Linked DNA regions of Sphaerotilus microaerophilus. The protein of the gene in region 2 interacts with the protein of the main gene of each other region in a pairwise test. Links are inferred from orthologs where the notes say so. Each region holds a gene or a part of one and is shown on either strand. Other genes may lie near its edges.

The links.
Region 1: the proteins of recR (region 2) and recO interact in binary tests that used the Escherichia coli proteins (3 or more experiments, as listed by UniProt). The link is inferred for Sphaerotilus microaerophilus from one-to-one orthologs.

Annotation. Positions count from the first base shown.
Region 1 is NZ_AP025730.1:1,450,504-1,453,655, forward strand. What follows is about bases 1-2,840. They hold recO (DNA repair protein RecO), read right to left. Parts: upstream 1,892-2,840; coding sequence 1,109-1,891; downstream 1-1,108. Other genes in these bases: acpS (holo-ACP synthase), read right to left, coding at 1-310; NGK70_RS06415 (pyridoxine 5'-phosphate synthase), read right to left, coding at 307-1,101; era (GTPase Era), read right to left, coding at 1,907-2,840. Outside these bases: more of era, read right to left, coding at 2,841-2,935; rnc (ribonuclease III), read right to left, coding at 2,932-3,152. UniProt on the Escherichia coli protein: Involved in DNA repair and RecF pathway recombination.
Region 2 is NZ_AP025730.1:3,948,227-3,951,497, reverse strand. What follows is about bases 70-3,028. They hold recR (recombination mediator RecR), read left to right. Parts: upstream 70-1,216; coding sequence 1,217-1,840; downstream 1,841-3,028. Other genes in these bases: NGK70_RS16800 (transglycosylase SLT domain-containing protein), read right to left, coding at 1,924-3,028; NGK70_RS16810 (YbaB/EbfC family nucleoid-associated protein), read left to right, coding at 871-1,197; dnaX (DNA polymerase III subunit gamma/tau), read left to right, coding at 70-829. In the rest of the region: more of dnaX, read left to right, coding at 1-69; more of NGK70_RS16800, read right to left, coding at 3,029-3,271. UniProt on the Escherichia coli protein: May play a role in DNA repair. It seems to be involved in an RecBC-independent recombinational process of DNA repair. It may act with RecF and RecO.

The DNA.
Region 1 (3,152 bases), 2.5 Mb from region 2 along the record:
CGAACCAGGCCGCCAGCTCGCCGTGCAGGCGCAGGGTGGGCTGGCCGCTGGGCAGGTTGAGGGTCTCGCAGTCGCGCCAGCGCATCGGCGCATGCAGGCCCAGGCCGATGGCCTTCGAGAAGGCCTCCTTGGCCGAGAAGCGCGTCGCCAGGTAGGTGACGCCGCGCTTGTCCACCCGGGCGCGCCGGGCGTGGAAGACGCGCAACTCGTCCGGGCCGAGCACGCGCTCGGCAAATCGGTCACCGTGGCGCGCGAGGGCGGCGGCGATGCGCCGGATGTCGCAGATGTCGGTGCCGACGCCGAAGATCACGGCGCGTACGCGCGCTGGATGCAGCGCTGGTAGTCGCGGATGGTCTCGGTGTAGCCGAGTTCCAGCGCATCGGCGATCAGCGCATGGCCGATCGACACCTCCATCACGCCGGGCACGGCGCGCAGGAAGTCGCTCAGGTTGTCGCGGTTCAGGTCGTGGCCGGCATTGAGCTCCAGACCCACGGCCAGCGCGGCCTCGCCAGCGCGCACATAGCGCGTGAGCACCTCGGCTTGCTGCGGCGTGCCCCAGGCGCTGGCGTAGGCCTCGGTGTAGAGCTCGACGCGGTCGGCGCCCACCTCGCGGGCGGCGCGCATCATCTCGGGGATCGGGTCCATGAAGAGGCTCACGCGCACGCCCAAGGCCTGGCACTCGGCGATCAGCGGGCGCAGGCGCTCGGCATCGTCCGGGAAGGTCCAGCCGTGGTCGGAGGTGAACTGGCCCACCGAGTCGGGCACGAAGGTGGCCTGGTGCGGGCGAACCTGGCGGATCACGTCCATCAGGTTATGGAAGGGGTTGCCCTCGATGTTGTATTCGATCGCGGGCCAGGCCTTGAGCAGCTCGGCCAGGTCGGTCACGTCGTGGGCGCGGATGTGGCGCTCGTCGGGTCGCGGGTGCACCGTGATGCCCTGCGCGCCGGCTTCCAGCACGATCTGCGCGGCCTTGGTGACGCTCGGGATGCCGAGGTGGCGGGTGTTGCGCAGCAGGGCGACCTTGTTGAGGTTCACCGACAGGGCGGTGCGGCCGCCGTGGGCGCCGTGGTGGCCGGGTTCGGGAGCGACGAGGGGGTTCATGCGCAGGTCAATCGATGAGCTTCTGGACCTCGACCATCAGCGCGCGGGTGCGCAGCGTCGAGGTGCCCAGATGATAGTGAAGCAGCTGGCGCAGCTGGCTGCGCAGTTCGGGCAGGGCGCCCAGGCAGGCCTGGCGCAGGCCCGCGAGGTCGCCGGCCGACAGTGCCGCCTGCAGTGCCACCAGCGTGGCGCCGGTGATGCCGCTGATGCTGCCGGGGGGGCCTTCGGCCTGGGCGCACACGCCCACCTCGGGCGCCAGCTGGTGGCGCGCGCTGGCGGCCACGGTGGATTGGGTGGCGGTGATGCGCGAGAGCTCGGGCAGCACGCCCGTCTCGCTGAGCAGGCAGAGCTCGAAGGCGCGCAGCGCGGCGGCCACCTCGGCCTCGTCTCCGGTGGCGAGCACCGGCAGGGAGGCGGCGTAGGCGTCGAACAGCGCCGGGTGCGGGTCGTGGCGCGCCAAGCCGCGCAGCAGCAGCTCGTTGAGGTGGAAGCCCGCCAGCAGCGCGGCGCCGCCGAGCATCGGGCCGCCACCGGCCCACTCGGCGCTGCGCAGCAGGGAGACCTCGGTGCCCTGTTCCTCACGCTTGCTGCCCAGCAGGACCATGATCCGCTGGAAGGGCAGCAGCACTGCGCGCAGCTGCGAGTAGGGCCGCTTGGCGCCCTTGGCGATCGCGGCGACGCGGCCCTGCTCGCGCGTGAACAGCTCCAGGATCAGGCTGGATTCGCTCCAGTCGTGGTGGTGCAGTACATAGGCCGCCAGCGGCTGTGGCGCGGCGCGGCGGGTGGCCATGGCGAGCCGGGCGCCTTACTCGTAGCCGTAGCTCTTCAGGCGCTGCTCGTCGTCGGCCCAGCCGGAGCGCACCTTGACCCACAGTTCCAGGAAGACCTTGCCCTCGCTGAGCCGTTCCAGCTCCTGTCGGGCCTCGCTGCCGATGCGCTTGAGGCGCTCGCCGCCTTCGCCGATCACCATGCCCTTGTGGGCGTCACGCTCGACGATGATGGTCGCGGCGATGCGGCGCAGGTTGCCTTCCTCGGTGTACTGGTCGATCTGCACCGTCGAGGTGTAGGGCAGCTCGTCGCCGGTGAGGCGGAACAGCTTCTCGCGGATCAGCTCGGCGGCCAGGAACTTCTCGCTGCGGTCGGTCAGCGCATCCTCGTCGTAGTACCAGCCCTGCTCGGGCAGCAGCGGGCGGATGATGGTCAGCAGCCGGCTCGCGTCGTCCTTCTTCGTGGCCGACAGCGGCACGAACTCGGTGAAGGGGTGGCGCGCCTGCATCTGCTGCAGCCAGGGCAGCAGGTCGGAGCGGCGGTGGATCAGATCGAGCTTGTTGGCCACCAGGATGACCGGCTTGCCCGGCGGAATCAGCCGCAGCACCCGCTCGTCGTCCGAGCCGAAGCGCCCGGCCTCGACGAGGAAGAGCACCACGTCCACATCGCCCAGCACCGATTGCACGGTCTTGTTGAGGTTGCGGTTCAGCGCCGCCGTGCCGCGCACCGTGTGGCGGGTCTGGAAGCCGGGCGTGTCGACGAAGACGAACTGCGTGTCGCCCTCGGTGGTGATGCCGGTGATGCGGTGCCGGGTGGTCTGCGCCTTGCGCGAGGTGATGCTGACCTTCTGGCCGATCAGCGTGTTCAGCAGCGTGGACTTGCCCACGTTGGGCCGCCCGACGATCGCGACCAGGCCGCAGCGCTGGCCGTCGGCACCGGGGATGGTCATGCCGGCAGAAGGCGGTGTGTCCGAGTCGTCCGACGCATCGGGCACCTCAGGGACGTCCGGAACCGAGTCGGAGGCGTTGCCGTCGTCGGCGGGGTCGGGCAGGGGGTCGGCGTTCATTCGGGGAGGGCGCTCAGGCGCGTCAGGACTTCTCGGGCGGCTTCCTGCTCGGCGGCGCGGCGCGAGCGCCCCTCGCCGCGGCCTTCAATGCCCAGGGCGGGTACGCTGCAGCCGACCTCGAAGATCTGGTCATGGGCGCGGCCGCGGGTGGTCTCGATGCGGTAGTCGGGGACCGGCAGCTTGCGCGCCTGCAGCCATTCCTGCAGCTGGGTCTTGG
Region 2 (3,271 bases):
CGTGGCGGTGCCGGTGTCCCCGGCGCCGGTGGTCCAGAGCCCGGTCGCAGCCCGTCCGGCCTACCGGGTGCCTGCGCCTGTTTCCACGCCTGTTCCCGCACCTGCTCCCGTGGCCATGCCGGTGCCTGAGGCGGCAGCGTCGCCACGGCCCGTGCCCGCGGCGGCTGCTCGGCCTGCACCCGCGCCTGTGATCCGGCCAGTGAGTGCCCCGGCGGCAGACAGCAGCTCGGTGCCGCCCTGGGCAGACTGGGACGAGGAGGACACCAGCCTCCCGGCTCGCTCGCCTGGCGCCACGGCGGCGCCAGCGCGGCTGGCCGACGACGCCGAGGTCTCTGCGGCGTCGATGCCGGCGCCCGGCCCGGTGACCGGCCCAGTGAGCGGCCCGGTGAGCGGCCCGGTGAGCGGCGCCGAGGTCGACCCCGTCCACGTCGCCTGCACCGACCGCTGGCTGGCCTGCTGCGAGCAGTGGTTCGAGCGCAATGTGCTGTTCGGGCTGGTGCGCGAGCTGGCCTGGCAGGCCCAGTGCATCGCCATCGACGAGCAAGCCGACCCGCCGCGCTGGACCCTGCGGGTGGAGCGCGAGTCGCTGCGCCAGGGCAGCCACCGCGACCGGCTGCAGGAGGCGCTCTCCGAACTGCTGGGCCGGCCGGCCGCACTGGACATCGTCGCCGGCGTGGTGAGCGACAGCGCGGCCCGCCGCGACGCCGCCGCCAAGGCCTACGCGCAGGAGGAGGCCGAGTCGATCATCCGCAATGATCCGCTCGTGACCGAGCTGCTCGCACGTTTCGCGGGGGCGCGCATCGTGCCCGGCTCGATCCGCCCCGCCTGAACGCTCTTTCCCATTTCCGAACCCATCCCGAAAGGACACCCATGCTCAAAGGACAACTGGCCGGCCTGATGAAACAGGCGCAGGCGATGCAGGACAACCTCAAAAAGGCGCAGGACGAACTGGCCAACGTCGAGGTGGAAGGCCAGTCCGGCGCCGGCCTGGTCAAGGTCACGATGACCTGCAAGCACGACGTCAAGCGCGTCGCGATCGACCCCAGCTTGCTGGCCGACGACAAGGACATGCTGGAAGACCTGGTGGCCGCCGCCTTCAACGACGCGATCCGCCGCGCCGAGACGGTCAGCCAGGAAAAGATGGGCAAGCTGACCGCCGGCATGCCGCTGCCGCCGGGCATGAAGTTCCCGTTCTGATCCGCGGCGGGCAGCGACCGTGGCCAGCGGGGCACGCCATGCCGAACCGCCAGCGCGTCCGGCCGATGCGCTGGGCCGCCTGATCGAGGCGCTGCGGCGCCTGCCCGGCGTGGGCGTCAAGTCCGCCCAGCGCATGGCCTACCACCTGCTGCAGCATGACCGGGATGGCGCGCTGCAGCTGGCCCATGCGCTCGACGAAGCGGTCCACCAGGTGCGTCACTGCGAGCGCTGCCACACCTTCACTGAGCAGCCGGTGTGCACCACCTGCCTGGATCCGCTGCGCGACGCGCGCCAGCTCTGCGTCATCGAGACGCCAGCCGACCAGGCGGCAGTGGAGCGCACCGGCAGCTACAAGGGCCTGTACTTCGTGCTGATGGGCAAGCTCAGCCCGCTGGACGGCATCGGGGCGCACGACATCGGCCTGCCGGTGCTGCTGGAGCGTGTGGGCGACGGCACGGTGCAGGAGGTCATCGTCGCCACCAACTTCACCGCCGAGGGCGAGGTGACGGCGCACGTCATCGCGCAGGCGCTCCAGAAGGCTGGCGTGCGGGTCACACGCCTGGCGCGCGGCGTGCCGATCGGCAGCGAGCTGGAATACGTCGACCTGGGCACCATTGCCCACGCACTGGTCGACCGGCGCTGATCACCACGCCACCGCAGCAGGCCGCCACGGTTCCGCCGCCTGAGCCGCCCGTCCGGGTGAGCGCGGCGCCACAGCCCCGCCCGTCAATCGTCCGCGCGGCGGGCGACCTTCACGTTGCTCCGGCTGCGCTTGGCCACGCTACCGGCCTGCGGGCCCGCGGCGGAGGAGGGGCGAGCGACCTTGCGCTGCGGCGCCGCGCCGGCGCGGGCCTTGGCCTTGACCTTGTTGGGCTGGTAGACCACCAGCGCCTGGCCGGCCTTCAGTGCGCTGCTGGTGCCCACCTGGTTCCACTGTGCGAACTGGGCTGGGCTGACGCGGTAGCGCCGCGCCAGGCTCGCCACGGTATCGCCCTTGCGTGCCTTGAGGCTGACCTTGCGCATCGGCGGCAGGTCGGGTGCCAGGGCCATCTGACCGTTGTCGGCCAGGGCCTCGGGCACGTCAGCCACCCGACGCTCGGAGCGCGGCACCAGCAAGGCGGAGCCGGCCTTGACCAGCATGCGCGGCGGAATGCGGTTGACCTCGCGCAGCGTGGCCTCTGACATGCCCGTCTGGCGGGCCGCCTCGGCCGGGCGCATGGTCTTGGGCACCACCCAGGCGGTCCAGCTGGCGAACTGGCCACGGTGCTGCTTCAGCTGCTGCACGAAGCGGTCGGCATTGTCGAAGGGCAGCAGCACCTGCGGCGTGCCGGCCGCGAGGATCACCGGCTTGCTGTGCTGCGGGTTGAGGTTGCGGAACTCATCGACGCTGAGTCCGGCCAGCCGTGCGGCCAGGGCCACGTCGATGTCGCGCTGGATCGGCACGCTCAGGAAGTAGGGGTGGTTCTGGACCTCGGGCAGGGACAGGCCAAACGCCTTCGGGTCGGCCACGATGTGCTTCACCGCCAGCAGCTTGGGCACGTAGTGGCGGGTTTCGGCCGGCATCGACAGGCTGGCGTAGTCGGTGGGCAGGCCGGCCTTCTCGTTGCGCGCGAGGGCCTTTTTCACGTTGCCCTCGCCCCAGTTGTAGGCCGCCAGGGCGAGCTGCCAGTCGCCGAACATGCCGTGCAGGCGCCCGAGGTAGTCCAGTGCGGCGCGGGTGGAGGCGAGCACGTCGCGGCGGTCATCGCGGAACAGGTTCTGCTTCAGGTCGTAGTCGCGCCCCGTTCCCGGCATGAACTGCCACATGCCCGAGGCGCGGGCGGTGGAGATCGCGGTGGGGTTGAAGGCGCTCTCGATGAAGGGCAGCAGCGCCAGCTCCAGCGGCATCTTGCGGCGCTCGACCTCGGCAACGATGTGGAAGAGGTAGCGCGAGCCGCGCTCGGTCATGCGCTGCACGTAGTCGGGCCGGCTGGCATACCAGCGCTCGTGCTCGCGCACCAGGTCGCTGTCGAGCGGGGGCATGCCGAAGCCGCGGCGAATGCGCGCCCAGAGGTCGGCGTGGGTGGTAGCGGGG